One region of the Aliiglaciecola sp. genome, then DNA from elsewhere that is predicted to be linked to it. Evidence: predicted binding sites of a transcription regulator. Region 1 holds the regulator's gene; each other region holds the start of a gene.

Region 1 (2,208 bases):
CTATTCAAAATGGTAGTTTGATCAATACCGTCAATCTTTTCTGCCGCTATTAGGCTGATAGTTTCAAGAATTCGTTTTTTGCTTGTCCCCTGAACTGCACAACTTGTGCAGTCAGAGGAAAGGATGTCTTTAATTTCCATTAAATAATCTAATATATGTTAATGACGTTTAATCTTTTCCTTGTGCTTGATCACCTGTCGATCAAGCTTATCTATTAATCCGTCAATGGCTGCGTACATATCGTTATGTTCTGAGGTTGCAAAAACTTCGCCTCCGCTAAGATGAACTGTCGCTTCAGCTTTTTGATTAAGCTTTTCGACATTGAGAATGACATGGACATTGTTGATGTGATCAAAATGCCTTTCTAACTTTGTAAATTTAGTGTCTACATAATCTCGCAATGAATCTGTAATTTCTACATGATGGCCAGTAAGGTTAATTTGCATATTAGCGTATTCCTTCTGTTAACGAGCCTACAGCAGGCTCTTGCGTTGGTTAGACGGTGGGATCGATAAAGACTCCCGGTATTTTGCTATTGTTCTACGGGCAACCTGTATACCTTGGTCAGCCAATAGATCAGCAATCTTACTATCGCTAAGTGGCTTAGTTGGAAGCTCTGCAGCGACAAGTTTTTTAATTAGTGCGCGAATTGCCGTTGAAGAACACTCTCCGCCAGAGTCTGTGGCAACATGGCTGGAGAAAAAGTACTTCAGTTCGTAAATTCCTCTTGGTGTATGCATATATTTTTGTGTAGTAACACGGGAAATAGTTGATTCATGCATATCCACCATTTCTGCGACATCATTTAACACCATTGGTTTCATCATTTCCGGACCATGCTCGAAAAATCCGACTTGTTGCTGAACAATACAATTGGCTACTTTGAGCAATGTATCGTTTCGGCTTTCAAGGCTTTTAATAAACCACTTGGCTTCTTGCATATGTGAACGAATGAACTGACTGTCGCTGGTATTTTTAGCATTGCGGCTCATAGCTGCATATTGCTGATTAACATTTAGCTTAGGCAAACTGTCGGGATTTAACTCTACTTGCCAGCGGCCATTCTTTTTCATTACAGAAACATCAGGAATCACGTATTCGGATTCACCAATTATTAGGGCGCTGCCTGGGCGAGGGTTTAATGTTTGCAACAAACGCATTGCTTCGCGTAATTCGTCTTCTTTTAAACGAGTTTTGCGCATTAACGTGCGGTAATCTTTGCTACCTAAAAGGTCTGCATATTCACTAATTAATAATTTAGCTTCATTTAACCAAGGTGTATCTGGGGCAAATTGATTCATTTGTACCATCAAACACTCTTGAGGATTTCGAGAGCCAGAACCGATAGGATCGAACATTTGAATGCGTTTTAGAACACACTCAACTTCATCCAGTTCAACCTCTTCGTGATCGAGACTCGCGAGCACTTCTTCAGTACTAATGGTTAAATATCCAGATTCATCGATTGAGTCGATGATGGCAATGGCAATAGCGGTATCTACTTCGGAAAAGGGGGTTAAGCGCATTTGCCATAACAAATGATCTTGTATATTTTCGCTGGTTTCACCTTGGAAAATTTGATCATCATCACCACCGCTGCCACCACTAATTGATGCGGGTGCTGAAGATGCACTGATATATTCATCCCAAGTGCTATCTATGGGTAATTCGTCCGGAATATCTGCTTTTTCTAATGCCTCGTTTGTATCCATTGAGTCAGAACTGGCGGATACGGTTTCTTCCGTGAATTTATCATTACTATCTGCTAATGCGGAATCTCCTGTGGGGATGTCCGAACCATCCTCTACTTCTAAAAGCGGGTTGGATTCTAAAGCTTCTTGTATTTCCTGTTGTAAATCCAGCGTTGACAACTGCAATAGACGGATAGCCTGTTGCAATTGAGGCGTCATTGTTAGTTGCTGGCTGAATTTTAATTGTAACGAGGGTTTCATTTAGTTTTTATATTCTTACTTGTTTAGCCACAAAGCTTTGGTTAAAAACAACATACCTGTACTATAGCTTGAATTGCTCGCCAAGGTATACATCTCTGACTTGTTGATTATTTAAAACTTCTTCTGCAGTTCCAGAAGCTATCAATTCACCATGACTCACAATATACGCTTTTTCACACACGTCTAGGGTTTCACGTACATTATGGTCAGTTATTAATACTCCAATACCTCTATCGCGCAGGTGTTGAATTATTTT
Region 2 (2,208 bases), on a different contig from region 1:
AAATGGTTATTTGCTGAGCATCTTCTGGGATCGTAATGTTTGGTTGTAATAAAAAACCAGCGCCAGGTGTAACAATTTGTCCTTGATCATCTAAGGTAAATTGCCCGTTTCGGGTATATGCAATAGTGCCATCAGGTTGTAGGATTTCGAAAAACCCTTGCCCCTGGATTGACATATCTAAGGCATTATCAGTGGTCAACATATTGCCCTGGGTATGAGATTTTTGGGTAGCAACAACTTTACTACCTGCACCTAACATTAATCCTGATGGCAACTCAGTATCCGCAGAAGAACGGCCGCCTGGTTGATTGATATTTTGATAGAGTAAATCTTCAAAGATCGCTCTATCCTTTTTAAAACCCACTGTACTGGCGTTAGCCAAGTTATTGGATATGACCGATACATCTGTTTGAGCTGCATCGAGCCCTGTTTTACTTATCCAAAGTGCTGGGTGCATAATTCACCTCCGCTATTTAATGTTTAGTTCTAAATTATTCTGAGTAATTGATTGCCGCGCATATCTAAGGTGTCGGCCTTTTTCATCATCTTCACTTGTAACTCGTAGTGGCGCTGCAGGCTGATCATATTTACCATTTCGTCAATGGCATTTACGTTACTGCCTTCTACCATTCCGGTACGAAGTCGTACGTTTATATCTTCATTGGCTTCTTGACCATTTTTCAGACGAAATAAACCATCTTCACCACGTTTCATATCTGCAACGTTGGGATTTACTAACTTTAACCTGCCCACTTCTTCCAATACCGTTTCAGGGGCTCCCTGTGGACGAACGGAAATAGTCCCATCGTTAGCAATATTGATATTCGAAAGTGGAATGGGCAAAAATATGCCACCAGCGTCACCTAACACTGAATTTCCACTGGCATCTTCAAGACCGCCATCTGGCCCTAATTGCAGACTACCTGCGCGGGTATAAGCTTCGTTGCCCTGGGCATCAATTACGCTAAGCCAACCATCACCTTGAATCGCTACGTCTAATTCGCGATCGGTTTGGATCATTGCGCCACCCTCATAATTATTGAAGGGGGATTCTGTCATTGAAAATACCCGAGTCGGCAAACCTTCGCCGTATGCCGGCATGGCTCTCGCATTTTCCAACATGGCTTTAAAACCGTTGGTTTGCGCATTCGCTAAATTGTTGGCGCGCACGGCCGTGCCCAATAGGTCTTGGCTGGCTCCGCTGGCTGAAATATAGAGTAATTTATCCATGACAACTTATTGACTCTGGTTAACGTAACCTAAAGAGTTGCAATAAAGATGCCATCGGAACAAAAAATAGGAATTAAACGAGCTTGATTTCTTAGATGTATATGGTTAGTGGGTATCTAGTTGAAATTAAACAAAAAAATACCGCTCTTATTGGAGCGGTATTGTATATCTCAAACCAAGTTATCGGATATTTAAGATAGTTTGGTTAAGTTGGTTATTTACCTCAAGGGCCCGTGAGTTAGCTTGGAAGTTACGTTGAGCAATAATCATATCAATCAACTCCGTGGTCAAATTCACATTCGCTTGTTCAAGTGCTGAGGAATTTATATCTCCAAAGGTACCCGTAGTCGCTTCACCAGCAAGGGCTTCTCCAGATAAAATACTCTCTTTCCATTGGGTACTACTTTGTTGCGTCAACCCTTGTTCGTTAGCAAAACGAGCCAGAGCAACACGGACAACAGGTTCTGAGGTACCATTTGAGAATGTAGCACGAACCAACCCATCTGGACCGATATCAATTCCGGTAAGTCGACCTACAGCAAGTCCATCTTGTTCTAATGAGGTTACTTCAAAAGAAGACGCAAACTGTGTCGGTTCATCTGCCGTTGCACTACCAACTTCAAGTGCGAAGTTTGTTGTAATCGTCTGAGTTGCATCAGAACCGTTTGTCAACGGCGGGTTACCTAACTGAACAGTCGTCACATCGCCGGTGGCAACAGGAGTACCATCACCATTTTGAATACCAATAAAATCACCGCCGCTACTAAACTGCATTCTAAATCCAGAGACCGCATCAGCTCCTAAGGATACTGAACCTGCAATGTTATTCGGATCTGTACCAGCTACATTTTCAGTATCACCTGCGGTATCAATAGCAGTGTCATCAACATAGTTAACAACTACCCATTCATTGGTTGCTGCAGAATCTTTCATAAAATAATAGGTCATGACATGGCTATCACCAAGCGAGTCATAAAC
Region 3 (2,208 bases), on a different contig from region 1:
CATTGAGTATTTGCGGGTTTTTTCTTGAAGAAACCATGAGGAATATGAATAGCAGCACCATTTTCGACAATAAAGGGGCCTTCAATGCCCAATTGGTCAGTTAATTCCTGCATTTCATCGTAGGTTTTGCTGGTATTTGGAATAACTGGAATGCTATTTTTTTTCAAGAAAGAAAGCATCTTTTGAGCGGCTTCGTGACTGTAAGAGTGATGATCCAGTAAGGTGCCATCCATATCGGTAAAAATGACAAACTGGTCGCTCATTTTACCCCCTTTACGTTAATAATTTTTCGGTGTTTATCTAATTCAAATACCACATCACAAGAGTCTTTAAGGGTAGCTAAACTCTGCTCTGTTAATCTTTGATAATGCTGAATAAATCGTTTGATTTCGTTTGCTGACATAATCCCACTTTTAGCTTCTGAGTCAGAAGCAGTTGCCAATTTTTGAATAAGCTTTTGCTCTTGTTGAAGTCGCCAGTCGAAAACACACTCAAAAGAAGGTGCTTTAAGCATTATCCAAAAATCCATTAATTGATATAAATTTTGATATTCTGTTTGTAATTGTTGATTGACGTAAGTACGCCAAGCACCGTCACTGTCTTCTTCAGACTCCAATGTATTTATTGGTGTGCTGAGTTGCTCATTAGTTTGCGCAGTAACACCCCAGCACCATCCTTCCATTAAAATAATATCTACTGGCTGTTCGATAACCGGCCATTCTTCTTTAGGGAAGGGATCATCCGTTGCCTTATTAAACCTTGGAATCGGAAAGCCAGTTTGTTGTTGTTTTAAACTGAGTAAAACCTGATTCAATAGTTTCGTATCATGGGTACCTGGCACGCCACGAGTTGCTAATAGCGGGTGTATGCTATGGGCTAATTCTTGGCGATAGGCTTTTGAAAAATAAAAGTCATCTAATGAAAGGTTTATAACTTTTAATTGTTTTACCTCAGTCAAATAGGTGAGTAAAAGCTCGGTGAGAGTCGATTTTCCGGAACCTTGGCATCCATTTACACCGATGAAGATCGGTCTTTTTGCACTCTCGTGGTGCAATTTTAGTTTTTCAGCTAAAGGGATGAACCATGTTAGCGCAACATCGCTAAAGTTCGTATCGAGTTGGTGTTTTTCGATAAAGGCTTCAACTAGCCTTTTAGATTCTGGAGTTACCTTCAAAATTGGCCTTTATAGAGTAAATAATTAACTGGAATATTTATAATCATCAAATAGAACTTACAACAAACGTGCCAATATAGTGCTAACTTTAGTTATCAAATAAAGCAAATTATCGTTTTGATAGCAAGTATTGTCTTGCATGGTTAACAAACATAAACCATTTGCGTTGCACCTCCATAGTGAGGTTAAATGACGTTATCATCAATGCTATACTCTTATGGAGTAACAACTTAATATCCTAAGCGATATTACTAATTAGCAAATGGTACTTAAAATGAAACTCCGAGCCTCTGTTACTAAGTATTGCAGATAGATATTAAGGTTTTTTAAAGGTGAATTTAAACCTCTTCGATGAAAACCTTAATAAACAATATAAGTAATTTTGGCCGCAACTATTATGGGTTGCCAGGGTAAATTGGGAAACTAGTTTGCCTCCCGCTACATGTACAACAATTTGGTTGTTCATGACTTTGGAAAGGTGTTTAACGTGTTAAAAGATAAATTTGGGCGCCGCTTCCATTACTTGCGGTTGTCCGTCACAGATGTATGTAACTTCAGTTGCGACTATTGCCTACCTGATGGTTATCAATGCGACTCCGATCGTAATTTTTTAGGTTTGTCTGAAATTCGCCAAATTTGTGCGGGTTTTGCAGACTTAGGAACCAAAAAAATTAGGATAACAGGGGGAGAGCCCTCGTTACGTAAAGATCTGCCACAGATTATTCAAATTGCGGCCTCAACCACTGGCGTAGAACAGGTAGCCATTACCACCAACGGCTATCGTTTAGAACAGCAAGTAGACTCTTGGGTAGATGCTGGTCTCAATTTATTGAATGTCAGTATTGATAGCCTTGATCCCCGTATGTTTGAAAGTATTACCGGTCACGATAAACTGGAAACCATCTTGTCAGGTATTAAACGTGGCTTAGAACGTGGATTGAAGGTTAAAGTTAATGGCGTTTTAATGCGTCAATACAATGGTAATGAACTCGGTGCCTTTTTATCCTGGTTAAAACATACGCCGATTACCTTTC

What was found. The regulator sigma-54, encoded in region 1, starts transcription at its own class of promoters, with help from an activator protein. The targets are predictions, from matches to a motif close to GTTGGCACGNNNNTNGNNT.
Region 2: a site for sigma-54 is predicted at 1,268-1,286, ahead of ABJV04_RS08175 (flagellar basal body rod protein FlgF). Genes of this name have one in related genera too.
Region 3: a site for sigma-54 is predicted at 1,232-1,250, ahead of ABJV04_RS01880 (kinase). Genes of this name have one in related genera too.

Annotation. Positions count from the first base shown of each region.
Region 1 covers NZ_JBDWYG010000037.1:53,834-56,041, reverse strand. The annotation lists gene ABJV04_RS08865 (PTS sugar transporter subunit IIA) at 1-140, opposite strand, end outside; gene hpf (ribosome hibernation promoting factor) at 159-446, opposite strand; gene ABJV04_RS08855 (RNA polymerase factor sigma-54) at 474-1,952, opposite strand; gene lptB (LPS export ABC transporter ATP-binding protein) at 2,014-2,208, opposite strand, start outside.
Region 2 covers NZ_JBDWYG010000033.1:221,138-223,345, reverse strand. The annotation lists gene flgG (flagellar basal-body rod protein FlgG) at 1-457, opposite strand, end outside; gene ABJV04_RS08175 (flagellar basal body rod protein FlgF) at 487-1,230, opposite strand; gene flgE (flagellar hook protein FlgE) at 1,411-2,208, opposite strand, start outside.
Region 3 covers NZ_JBDWYG010000010.1:33,034-35,241, reverse strand. The annotation lists gene ABJV04_RS01885 (HAD-IIB family hydrolase) at 1-263, opposite strand, end outside; gene ABJV04_RS01880 (kinase) at 260-1,174, opposite strand; molybdenum cofactor riboswitch at 1,443-1,671, shown strand; gene moaA (GTP 3',8-cyclase MoaA) at 1,662-2,208, shown strand, end outside.